Regions from separate parts of the Staphylococcus sp. Ze2 genome, predicted to be linked through region 4. Evidence: riboswitches for the same ligand, from Rfam matches in the RefSeq annotation. Region 4 holds a riboswitch; each other region holds the start of a gene.
The links. Region 4 has a riboswitch for thiamine pyrophosphate ahead of ACM591_RS02000 (thiamine phosphate synthase). Riboswitches for the same ligand answer to the same signal wherever they lie in the genome.

Region 1 (3,218 bases), 1.2 Mb from region 4:
TACTTGGTTATGTTTATTTTCTGCAAAATGTCTAAAATCTACAGTATTGACTTGTAACACATCTTTTTCTTGAGCACGCTTCAGTATAGAATGATTTAACACGCCATTAAACATGTCTGGAAATAGAGTTAAATAATCAATCTTCATTAATCTAACAATCCTTCCATTGGGGAGATTTGAATACGTCTACCTTCGACATCAATTTCTTTAACTACGTCTGCAATATAAGGTATTAAATATTCTTTATCTCCTTTAACAACCCAAACATCATTGGCTCCTGTTTCAAAAATTTCTATAACACGACCAATTGGACTATCTTCTTCATCAAAGACCGTACAACCAATAATATCTGAATAATAATATTCATGTTCTCCTAATTCAATTTCCTCATGGTCACGTTCTTGAACTAACGTTTCTCCTTTTAGATGCTCAATATCGTTAATATTATTAATTCCTTCAAATGTTAACATATGCAGTCCTTTATGCATTCTGTACGAGGCAATCGTAAATGTTAATGATTCTTTGTCTTTACGCTCTATCTCAACGGTTTCCCCTGGCTGAAAACGTATATCAGTAAAATCCGAATTAGATTTCACCTTAATTTCTCCTTTAATCCCATGTGTATTTACAATCTTCCCTACTTCAACTTTCATATATGTTCCTCCATAATAATTTGGCTATTTCATTCATATTTGTTTATGTATATTCGCTATTTTATTAGCCTATTATAACACGTAAGTTCAATCACTGTGTCTCATTACATATAAAAAATAAAGCTTCTATAATATGACTTCATTTTTTATTTTTGTTCAACTATATTTGATATTTTTCAATAAAAAAAGAGCACCTCTGGAGGTACTCTTAGAAATATACACAATGTATATTAGGTTAAAAATTATTTTTGGTCATCAAATTTTTTCAAGATACCTTCTCTTGATAAAATGTTATGAACTGTATCAGTTGGTTTCGCACCATCTTTTAACCATTTAAGTGCTAATTCTTCGTCGATTTTAACTTCAGGTGCATTTACATTGTTAGGGTTGTAAGTACCGATTTGTTCGATATTACGACCGTCACGTGGTGCACGAGCATCAGCTGCTACGATACGATAGAATGGATTTCTTTTTGAACCTAAACGTGTTAAACGTAATTTAACTGCCATTTATATTCGCTCCTTTAATTTTCATAGTTTTTATTTTCTACAAGAAATAATAATAACAGTAATCCCCAACTTTGTAAAGAGTTTCTTCTTTACCAATTTCAATATTCTACAAATTTCTTTTCTCCAACTCAAAATGATATCGTATAAAATTTTAAATTATCCTAAACTTGACATTATTCACTAAAAAATATACATTGAAATTAAATTAAATAACGAATGCACTAGGGGTGTTTCTAACTGAGATGAGTCTGACTCAAACCCTTTGAACCTGATCTAGTTTGAACTAGCGGAGGAAAGTGTGAAGTCTAGCATATTTCAAAAACTTTTTGAATCACTACATATATGTTGATATTTCTAATACACAACTTTCTTTCTGAAGGGTTGTGTATTTTTTTTATGGAAAATTAAGGAGTGTATATAATGAACAAAAACGTAATAGTAACTGGCAGTAGTCGTGGATTAGGTGCAACCATAGTAAAAACACTAGCTCAGCATGGCCATAACGTTGTTATAAACTATCATAAAAGTGAAGCCGCTGCACAAAAACTTGTTGATGAAATAGGAACTCGACAAGCAATTGCTTTACAAGCAGATGTGACACAACGAAATGAAATTGACAGGTTAGTTGATGAAGCTACACAATATTTTGGCCAGATAGATGTTGTAATTAATAATGCACTAGTTGGATTTAAATTTGATCCTGTTCAACAAAAAGCATTTGCCGATTTGTCATGGGAAGATTATCAGCAACAAATTGATGGTACATTAAAATCAGCTTTCAATATATGTCAAAGCGTTATACCTCAATTCATCCAAAGACAAAAAGGTAACATCATCTCAATTGGTACTAATCTATTTCAAAATCCTGTCGTCCCTTATCATGAATATACAACAGCTAAAGCTGGATTGATCGGATTTTCACGTAATTTAGCTGCAGAATTAGGACAATATGGTATCACATCAAACATAGTATCTGGTGGTTTGTTAAAAACAACGGATGCAAGTGCAACTACAACAACTGAGGTCTTTGATTTAATTGCTCAAACAACACCACTCAAAAAAGTTACCGTACCACAAGATGTAGCTAATATGGTTGCATATCTCGTATCGGATCAATCTGATGGCATCACAGGGCAGAATTTTACAGTCGACGGCGGCTTAACAATGAATTAATAAGGAGGACTGAGTTATTTATGACACAAACAAAACATCTAAACATCGGTGTACTCATCTATGGATGTGGTCATCATCAAGCTGCATGGCGCATGCCTAATTCAAGCGTTGAACGTATTGGTGATATTACATATTATCAATCGTTAGCAATAATTGCAGAACAAGGGTTATTTGATGCTGTATTTTTCGCTGACAATCAATCGTTTCCTGCCACATCTAAAAGTGATATGCCAGCATTTTGGTTCGATCCTTTAGTTAATTTAACAGCATTATCGCAAGTTACTCAACACGTTGGACTAGTTGCTACAATATCTAGTACATTTTCTAACCCTTTTACAGCCGCTAGACAACTACTGAGCATCGATCACATTAGTCAAGGTCGCGCTGGTTGGAATTTGGTAACTTCGATGACAGATTTAGAAGCTGCAAACCATGGTATGGATCATTTACCTGAACATGAAGAACGCTACAAAAAAGCAGATGAATTCGCTCAAGTGATGAATCAATTACTTGAATCTTGGAGTGTTGATGACTTTTTACATAATAAAGAAGAAAATAGTTTAATTAATAATTCTGCAATCGCCCCTATCAATCACCAAGGTGCACATTTCAATGTTCAAGGACCACTAACAACACCAAGTAGCCCTCAAGGAAAACCAATTGCAATGCAAGCCGGTGCATCGGATCCTGGTATCGAATTGGCAACTAAATACGCAGACGCAGTCTATGCTGTCGCTTGGAATTTTGATCAAGCAAACAATTTTAAAAAGAAATTAAATCAAAAATTAAAACAACAGGGAAAGCCAGAAAATACTTTGAAAGTATTCCCTGGTTTAGTAACATATGTTGGACGATCATATGAAGAAGCATATGCAAAGAAACA
Region 2 (3,218 bases), 1.1 Mb from region 4:
ATATCTACACTTCTACGTGTCTTCCTAGTAAATTCTGTCGTTTTATCTTGTATGTTTTTCCACGTTTCTTTCGTTTGATTTGTTACTGTGCCTTTACTTGTTCTAGATAATTCCGGTTCTTCTTCACCAAGTTCTTGCTTAGTTAGTGGAAGGGATCTTCTTAAGAATAAAAAGTTCCAAATTGACATTTGACCTAGTAACCACATGATTATGAAAAATGTGTTCACACTTAAAATATCAATCGGTATAATTTCATCACTATCAATTCTTCCGTATAGCACAATTTGCGTGAGTAAATAACTAATACCATAACTGAAAATAATCCAAAGATAATGGTATTTTCTATGATCTGTATTTAACTCATCCTTATAAACGATGTAACCAATGTGAATTACAAATGGTATTACGAAAATAATAGCAAAGAAGCTATAAACTTGAGTCATTAATATTAACGTGATAATAAAGAACAATATACCAACAACTAAAAAGAATATTGAAATATCATAGTCGTATCTTGTTGTTCTAAATAGAGTGAAACCAAGCAAAATAACACCAATACCGAATAAAATGATTATAATGGCACTAATTACTGGGAAATTCCCAATATAATTGCTTATTACTCTAATTATTTCACCAAAGAATGCGTTTATAAAATCCCATACATTATGAATATGTAAGTCAATTTTACCCTTGTTATTTAATTTATCAATTAAAGGTAAATTAATTAAAATGATGAGACCTGTGAAAAGCGAAACGATGCCTATAATATAACTATACAATATCTCAGCGTGTTTCTTCAAAAAAGACATACCATTCACCTCAAAAGTTATTATATATTAACATTTAGTTCTTGTCTTTAAGAATTTAATAAATACGTCCATAGTATGATATAAATCGATGTATAGTCAACTTTCCACTTATATCATACATTTAAACAATAAATTGATTATAACTAAGACTAAAATTTAAATCACTAGTTTTGTTTGATTTTTTTATGTTGTGGTATGTATATATTATACAAGCCATATAGTTTAAAAGGAGTGTTTAATCTATGAGTAAAGAAGAATTAAACAAAAAAGCCGCAGAACAAGCAAAAGAAGCGGAAGATAAATTAAAAGATAAGAAAGAAAAAGCTGATGATAGTACAGAAGAAACTAAAAAGAATGTACAAGATTCATTAGACTAAATGTTTCAATAATATAAGTATCACGTGCTTTAAAATATAAATGTAAATTCGACAAGTGAGGGTAGAGCATAATTATGCTCTACCCTCACCTTCTTATGTGATTTTTCAATGTCATTTCATTAGTATAGATATGATATGCTTTAAAACAATATTTCTAGATGAAAACATTATATATTAAAATGCAATGCGATAAGATGTGTATTAATATAATAGCTCATCTTCGTCTTATATGAGCACCTTGATTAAATGATAGAATTATTAGCTCTAATGGCAGTAAAGTACATACATTATATATTAAATTTAATGGACAGTCTTGACATTATCCCACAAAAGTCATACATTATAGTTAAATTTAAAATTATCATTCGCACTAGGGGTGTTTTGTGACTGAGATGAGGTATACCCTCAAACCCTTTGAACCTGATCTAGATGAAACTAGCGTAGGAAAGTGTACTAATCACCTATTTTCAGGTATTTGTATGCCTATATTTTAACGCGCAACTTTCTAGAAGGTTGTGCGTTTTTTATATTAGGAGGCGTTTTAATGTCAAAAGGATTAAAGCTTTCAGAAATTCTAGTGACTGTATTAATTGCTGTTGTTTTTGCAGTTATTTACAACATATGGAATTTTGTGTATAAAGCGTTACAAGTTACAGGATTACATTTTGAAGAATTAACATATGGTGCTTGGTTCATGGCTGCTATCGTTGCATACCTAATTATTCCTAAAGCTGGTATTGCAATTTTAGCTGAATTTGCTGCTGGTGCCGGTGAAACTATTGTCATGGGCCGTTTTGATATAGCAACTATGGTCTATGCCTTATTACAAGGTGTAGCCTGTGAAATTGTATTTGCTATTTTCAAATATAAATCTCGTTCAGCAATGATTGCAATGCTCGCTGGACTCTTAGCTTCTATTTCAACATTACCTTTAGACTTTGCTTATGGTTATTTAGGTGAAATTGCAGGTTGGAATCTAACGTTATATATTGGCTTCAGACTTATAAGTGGTATCGTCGTTGCCGGCCTAATTTCCTACTATATTGTAAAAGCATTGGATCAAACGGGCGTAACCAAATTGTTTAGACCTGCTTCAGCAAGTGACTATGATAATTTATAAGGAGCAATCACGTTGATAGCTACAAAAAATTTACGATTAAAATATCCAAACGGTAAGAGAAAGATATTTGATAATTTATCACTTCAAATCAACGAAAACGAAAAAGTACTTTTACTAGGTCCATCAGGTTCTGGCAAAAGCACTTTGTTAAATGTATTAAGTGGCATTGTACCAAACCTTATTGATTTACCTATCAAATATGATGAATTGATTATCGATGATTCTAGTAGTGTTATATTCCAAGATCCAGATAGTCAATTTTGTATGCCTAAAGTTGACGAAGAATTAGCTTTTGTTTTAGAAAATCAACAAATTCCTCGCCACGAAATGGATGAACGTATAGATAACGCATTAAAAGCCGTCGATTTAAAAGTTGATAAAAACCAATACATTAATCAGCTAAGCGGTGGTATGAAGCAGAAACTAGCAATTGCCGAAACGATATTACAACAATCGAACACCTTATTTTTAGATGAACCTACCGCAATGTTAGATGTTGAATCTACTGCAGAATTATGGGGTAAAATCAAAGCCCTGTGGCAAGATCAAACAGTTATTATTGTCGAACACAAAGTGAATCATATATGGCAACATATGGATCGTGTCATCTTATTAAATTATGAGGGTGACATCATTGCCGATAACACGCCCGAGGAAATCTTGAATGAACATGAAGATTTGTTAACAGAATATGGTGTTTGGCACCCGAACGCATGGCAATATGCCCCACCAACTATGCATTTCAATAGTGGTAGCTCAAACTTAGACCTTGAATTTGATAATGTAACTATAAAACGTGGTAAGCGAAATCTTGTTAATATATCTCAATTAAATGTAGGTACTGGAGAATGGATTACAATTACAGGCGCAAATGGCTCTGGAAAAACATCATTACTCGAATCAATGATGCAA
Region 3 (3,218 bases), 300 kb from region 4:
CGGATTCTGGTATTAAAGATGCAGGATTAGTTGACCCAATAGAAATGAATTTGAAAAATTCAGGTTATAAAGTGATATCTTATAATGAAATATCTCCCAATCCAAGAGATACAGAGTGTTTAAAAGGTGCATCACTTTATCAATCAACAAACGCATCAGCTGTAATTGCGGTAGGAGGCGGTAGTCCAATGGATACCGCCAAAGCTATTGCCTTACTGGGTCCAAATGGAGGTTCACCTGAAGAATATAATAATGGTGAGAGAAGCTATGCCAATATATCGCCTGTCATTTGTGTTCCAACAACTGCTGGGACAGGTTCTGAAGTAACACGGTCTTCAGTAATTACATTAGAAGAATCACATACGAAAATTACACTAAAAAGCCCTTTACTTAGACCGACAATTGCTGTTCTTGATCCCGAACTTACCTTAAGTGTGCCAAAATCTATAACCGCAGCAACTGGAGTAGATGCATTAGTTCATGCAATTGAAGGTTATACATGCACTGTGACAAACCCAATCTCACAAGCAATGGGAAAAAGTGCGATGTCTATTATCGTTGGCTATCTACCGAAAGTATATCAAGACGGAAAAAATCTAGATGCCCGGTATAAAATGCAAGAAGGCAGTCTCTTAGCAGGACTATGCTTTGGATCTGCTGATGTTGCAAGCGTCCATTGCTTATCAGAAGCATTAAGTAGCTTATACGACACCCCGCATGGCGTTGCGAATGCAATATTTTTACCCCATGTAGTAAAATTCAATGCTGTTGAAAATAAGACACTTCATGCTGAAATTAGCAAAATCATGCAGTTTGCAAAGCAGAATGATACTGATGAAATAGCAATTGAAAAGTTGATTAAAGGGTTATATACATTAACAAACGATTTAGGAATCCCATCGTTGAAAGATTTAGGATACGTTAAAACAGAACATTTTGAACAAATGGCCAATCTAGCTAAACAAAATAATTCAACATCAAGTAATGTCAGACCAATAACTGAAAAAGATTATTTAACTATTTTAAAAGAAGCCTATTAATAAAGAAGTTCCTTAATCGTTTTAAAATAAAATAATATCTAAATAATGAGGATTATTAGAATTGTAGAGAAAAAGAGAAATGCAAAAGTTATCCATACTATTTCATAGTATAGATAACTTTTTTCTTGCTACCATCATATTTTCTATAAATATAATATTAGATTTTTAAATTAAAATAACGAATGTTTAATTCGATAAACTTAGCAGGTGTATAGTTGTAAATGTTATTAATTTTTTACACGTTTATATAAAATTTCAAATTTATTTGTAATTGTTCTTTATTAGTGTTAAGTTGGAGCAAGAATTTAATAAGAATTGCTAGGGGTGCTTGTAAGCTGAAAGAGGCATTGGTCTCAACCCTTTGAACCTGATCTGGTTAGTACCAGCGTAGGGAAGCAGAAAAGTACAGTACATATGGGAAGTCTGTTTGTTGGGCTTTTATTTACTGTCGCTTCACTAAATATGTGATTTTCTACCAGGTCTCCTAGCAATAATAAATGCTAAGGAGTTTTTTATTTGGAACAAGAAAAAATTGAATTAAAAAAACAATTTCCATCAAGTAAAAGAATATGGATTAGTGGAGAAGATCCAGATATTCGAGTGCCATTTAGAGAAATACAACTTTCTCCAACCGTAACAGAGGAAGGAACAACTGATAATGATCCAGTGTTTGTCTATGATACTGCAGGCCCGTACCACGACGATAATTATAAGATTGACGTTCAAAGAGGTATACCGAAAATGCGAATACCATGGATAAAAGAAAGAAATGATACATTACAATATGAAGGTAGAAGCATAGTATCATTAGATAATGGATTTAAGTCAGATAATCATAAAAAATTTGTCGAAACACCGTTTAAATATCAGCCAAGGAAAGCAGAAACAGGTAAGAATGTCACTCAGATGTATTATGCGAGACAGGGTATTATCACGAAAGAAATGAAATTTGTAGCTATGAGAGAAGATACATCATCTGAGTATGTACGTTCTGAAATTGCGCGCGGACGAGCGATTATTCCTAATAATGTAAATCATCCTGAATCAGAGCCGATGATCATTGGTAAGAACTTTCAGGTGAAAGTAAATGCCAATATAGGAAACTCAGCAGTTAGCTCTTCTATAGAAGATGAGATAGAAAAATTAGTCTGGGGTATTCATTGGGGCGCTGATACTATCATGGATTTATCTACAGGTAAAAATATTCATGCTATGAGAGAATATCTTTTGAGAAATTCGCCTGTCCCAGTTGGCACAGTGCCTATCTATCAAGCACTTGAAAAAGTAGATGGTTCTGCTAAAGATTTGACTTGGGAAGTTTACCGAGACACATTGATTGAACAAGCAGAACAAGGTGTCGATTATTTTACCATACATGCTGGCGTGTTATTGCGATATGTACCTACAACAGTTGATAGATTAACAGGTATTGTCTCTAGGGGTGGATCAATCATGGCACAGTGGTGTTTAGCTCACCATGAAGAAAGCTTTTTATATACACATTTTGAAGAGATTTGTGAGATTATGAGTCGCTATGATATTGCAATTTCTCTTGGTGATGGATTAAGACCTGGCTCAATCTACGATGCAAATGATGAGAGTCAAATACTAGAATTAAAAACACTGGGCGAATTAACTGTAATAGCATGGGAGCACGATGTGCAAGTGATGATTGAAGGTCCAGGTCATGTACCGATGAACAAGATAAAGGAAAATCAAGACCTCGCTGATTTCCATTGCCAAGAAGCGCCATTCTATACATTGGGGCCATTGACAACTGATATTGCACCAGCCTATGACCATATTACGTCAGCGATTGGCGCCGCACAAATTGCTAGTCATGGCACGGCAATGCTTTGTTACGTTACCCCTAAGGAACATCTAGGGCTGCCTAATAAAGATGATGTAAGAGAGGGCGTTGTTACGTATAAGATTGCTGCACATGCAGCTGATTTGGCCAAAGGAATGAAAGGGGCACAACGCAGAGACGATGAAATTAGTAGAGCGCGATTTGAATTCAGATGGTATGATCAATTTAATCTATCGTTAGACCCAGACAAGGCACGTTCATTTCATGATGAGACTTTACCGGCTGAGTCAGCAAAAGTTGCCCATTTTTGTAGTATGTGTGGACCTAAATTCTGTTCGATGCGTATCTCCCATGATTTGAGAAAACAT
Region 4 (3,218 bases):
TTGTTAGGCTGATTGTTGGACCGGTAATAGCCCTTGTAATTATCAAACTGATGGGGCTTGAAGGTATCATAGCACAAGCGTTATTTATTACTTCAGCCATGCCTACGTCTGTTAACAGTTCAGTTATTGCCCAGGAATATGATAACTATCCTGAGCTTGCAGCAGAATTAGTCTTTTTATCAACATTACTGAGCGCAATAACCGTAGTCATCGTCATTTATATATCAAAAATATTATTCTAACTTCAGATTCATTGTAATATCATATTATTGGAATTTTGAAAGTTATTTCAATATGATACAGTTGTTGAATATTTAAAATCTAACAAAAGGAATCGATGATATTGAATGAAGCAGTGTTAGGGATAGATGTAGGAACAAGTTCAGTTAAAGTTATTTCCGTAAATAAAGAAGGAGAAGTTCTAGCTAAGGTTAGCGAAGAGCTTGATATTATACAACTTCAATCCGGATACAATGAGCAACAACCAGACGAATGGTTTGAAGCAACAAAATCATGTATTAGACAAATATTAAGTAACGATTCGTTGAATGATATCTTTATTCGTGGCTTATCATTATCTGGTCAAATGCATAGTTTAGTGGCATTAGATAGCGATAATAAGCCGATTCGAAATGCGATTTTATGGAATGATACTCGATCTACACGTCAATGTGCAACAATAGAACAGCACTTTGGTAATTATGTGTTATCAAATCCAGTGTTAGAAGGTTTTACACTAACGAAATTACTGTGGATAAAAGATAATGAACCTAACAATTGGAACAAAATAGCAACATTCTTATTACCAAAAGATTATGTGCAGTTTAGGCTAACTGGCAAAATAAATATGGAATATTCAGATGCTTCAAGCACACTATTACTAGATCCAAAACAAAAAAATTGGTCGAAGACAATTGGTTCAAAATTTGGTATCGGTGATATTTATCCAACACTCGTATCATCTGGAGATTTTATTGGATATTTAGAAAGTAGCTTAGCTAAATCATTAGGATTAAAAGAGTATGTAGCGGTTTTTGCGGGTGGTGGTGATAATGCATGTGGCGCACTTGGTGCGGGTGTTATCAAATCCAATGATACATTATGTAGTATTGGTACGTCTGGCACGTTATTAACTTGTGAAGCAGATGAAGGGAAGGCGTATCACCATAATTTACACTATTTCAATCATGTTGTAGAGAATAAATCATATGTAATGGGTGTGACGCTTGCTGCTGGAGATAGTTTGAATTGGTTAAAAAATCATGTGTTCCCTAATTTAACTTTCAATCAAATTTTAAGCTTAGCAAGTGAATCTACAATTGGCAGTGAAGGTTTGTTATTTGCACCATATCTCTCAGGTGAGCGTACACCACATGGCGATTCGCAAATTAGAGGTAGCTTTATTGGGTTAAGTACGTTACATACAAATGCAGATATAGCCAGATCAGTAATTGAAGGTATTACATACTCATTGTATGAAACATTGGTACATCTACGTGAAAAGGGGAAGGACATAACGCATATTACATCAATCGGTGGTGGTGCGAAAAATGATTTTTGGTTACAATTACAAGCTGATATTTTTAATACGAAAGTCAGTAAATTAAAATATGAAGAAGGGCCTTGCATGGGGGCTGCGATGCTAGCTATTATAGGATTGAATTGGTATAAAAGCGTAGAAAAGATAGTTGATCAATTTATTATCTATGATAGAACCTTTTATCCAAATAAAGCCCATCATGAACGCTATGTTAAATATTTTGAAGTATATCAAGAAGTCTATCGTCAGACCCGACCTATAACAGCACGTTTGTTAGAGTTGTCTTTATAAGTAAGACAATACATACTTATGCTAGCTGATATTAGGTACATGTGGTACGAATGTCAAAGTGAGACTTGAAATGTGAATCATTATAAGTTAGATTGTAAGTAATCGCTAAAACGTGTGAAATGAATATTTAATTTGAAAATTTAATAGATAGAAACCACTGGAAGTGCCTTTGATAAAGGCTGAGACCGAAGTAATAACTGAGGGATTCCTAGAACCTGATCCAGTTCGCACTGGCGTAGGAAAGTGGCGTTTTCTATGATAGAAGTAATCATATAACGTTATTTTTCCACCAGGAAAAATAACGTTTTTTTATTTGGAGTGATTATATTGTTTGTTGCTATTACACCATATCAAGATTTATCTGAATCACATATTAAGCATTACTGTGAAATCGAAGGAGTTATAGATTATTTATTAATTAGAACTCCAATGACTACTGAAGAAGTAATTCAGTGGGTTCATGAAATAATAAAAAATGGATTTTCTAAGGATAAGATTATTATTCATAGCGATATCAACGTAATCATACAATGTGACTTGTCGGCAATTCATTTTAGAGAAAATGACCCTCATATTGAGGAGGTACAAGCTAATTATCCCGATATACAAGTGAGTATGTCTACGCATCATAAAGATGGTGTTGCTAATGCTAAGTATTTAGGGATAGACTTTGTGTTGTTTGGACACGTATTTGAGACACCTTCTAAACCTCAGCAGACACCTAGAGCAAAGTCGGAGGTTGAAGGAGCGTTACAAATTGATATTCCGATTATTGCAATTGGAGGTATTAATCAACATACTATGCCCTCCTTACCTAGTGGATTTTCAGGAATAGCCGGTATTTCTATTTTTAATCAATATTCGAAACAAAAACTCATGAATATGAAGGAAGTGTGGGATGGACATGTATGATGTCATTATTATTGGATCAGGAGTCATGGGCATGTCAATCGCACGTGGGTTAAGTCAGTCTTTTGCGAATATAGCTGTGATAGATAGAGATGAAGCAGGTAAGCATGCATCTTATAAAGCGGGTGGAATGTTAGGCGCACAAAATGAATTCACCGAAAACAGTGCTCTGTTTAGTTTAGCAACAACTTCTCAAAAGATGTTTGAACCTCTGAGAGATAGTTTGTTGGAAGAGGTTGGCGTGGATATTGAGTATTTAAATAGTGGGTTAATAAAATTGGCTGCTAATCATTATGAGAATAAAAAGATTGAACAGCAATATCAATTTTTAAGACAACATTTTACATCTGTAGAACGTCTTAGCTCGACTGATGTTCAGCACATGTCCAAAGGAGCGATTACTTCAAAGCATACAAAGGGTCTTTATATGCCTGAAGATCATCAAATCAATGCAAATCACTACACCAAAGCGTTATTG

Region 1: it holds a riboswitch for thiamine pyrophosphate, as region 4 does, so the genes downstream of both, ACM591_RS09545 (3-oxoacyl-ACP reductase) here and ACM591_RS02000 (thiamine phosphate synthase) in region 4, are expected to answer to the same signal.
Region 2: it holds a riboswitch for thiamine pyrophosphate, as region 4 does, so the genes downstream of both, ACM591_RS10275 (ECF transporter S component) here and ACM591_RS02000 (thiamine phosphate synthase) in region 4, are expected to answer to the same signal.
Region 3: it holds a riboswitch for thiamine pyrophosphate, as region 4 does, so the genes downstream of both, thiC (phosphomethylpyrimidine synthase ThiC) here and ACM591_RS02000 (thiamine phosphate synthase) in region 4, are expected to answer to the same signal.

Annotation. Positions count from the first base shown of each region.
Region 1 is NZ_CP183486.1:2,028,548-2,031,765, forward strand. It holds gene trmD (tRNA (guanosine(37)-N1)-methyltransferase TrmD) at 1-147, opposite strand, end outside; gene rimM (ribosome maturation factor RimM) at 147-653, opposite strand; gene rpsP (30S ribosomal protein S16) at 896-1,162, opposite strand; TPP riboswitch at 1,376-1,474, shown strand; gene ACM591_RS09545 (3-oxoacyl-ACP reductase) at 1,583-2,335, shown strand; gene ACM591_RS09550 (LLM class flavin-dependent oxidoreductase) at 2,356-3,218, shown strand, end outside.
Region 2 is NZ_CP183486.1:2,183,370-2,186,587, forward strand. It holds gene auxA (lipoteichoic acid stability factor AuxA) at 1-809, opposite strand, end outside; gene graF (glycopeptide resistance-associated protein GraF) at 1,052-1,186, shown strand; TPP riboswitch at 1,549-1,650, shown strand; gene ACM591_RS10275 (ECF transporter S component) at 1,731-2,306, shown strand; gene ACM591_RS10280 (ABC transporter ATP-binding protein) at 2,319-3,218, shown strand, end outside.
Region 3 is NZ_CP183486.1:176,874-180,091, reverse strand. It holds gene ACM591_RS00745 (iron-containing alcohol dehydrogenase) at 1-1,040, shown strand, start outside; TPP riboswitch at 1,351-1,451, shown strand; gene thiC (phosphomethylpyrimidine synthase ThiC) at 1,557-3,218, shown strand, end outside.
Region 4 is NZ_CP183486.1:477,181-480,398, forward strand. It holds gene ACM591_RS01990 (AEC family transporter) at 1-242, shown strand, start outside; gene xylB (xylulokinase) at 344-1,831, shown strand; TPP riboswitch at 1,981-2,090, shown strand; gene ACM591_RS02000 (thiamine phosphate synthase) at 2,150-2,743, shown strand; gene ACM591_RS02005 (NAD(P)/FAD-dependent oxidoreductase) at 2,730-3,218, shown strand, end outside.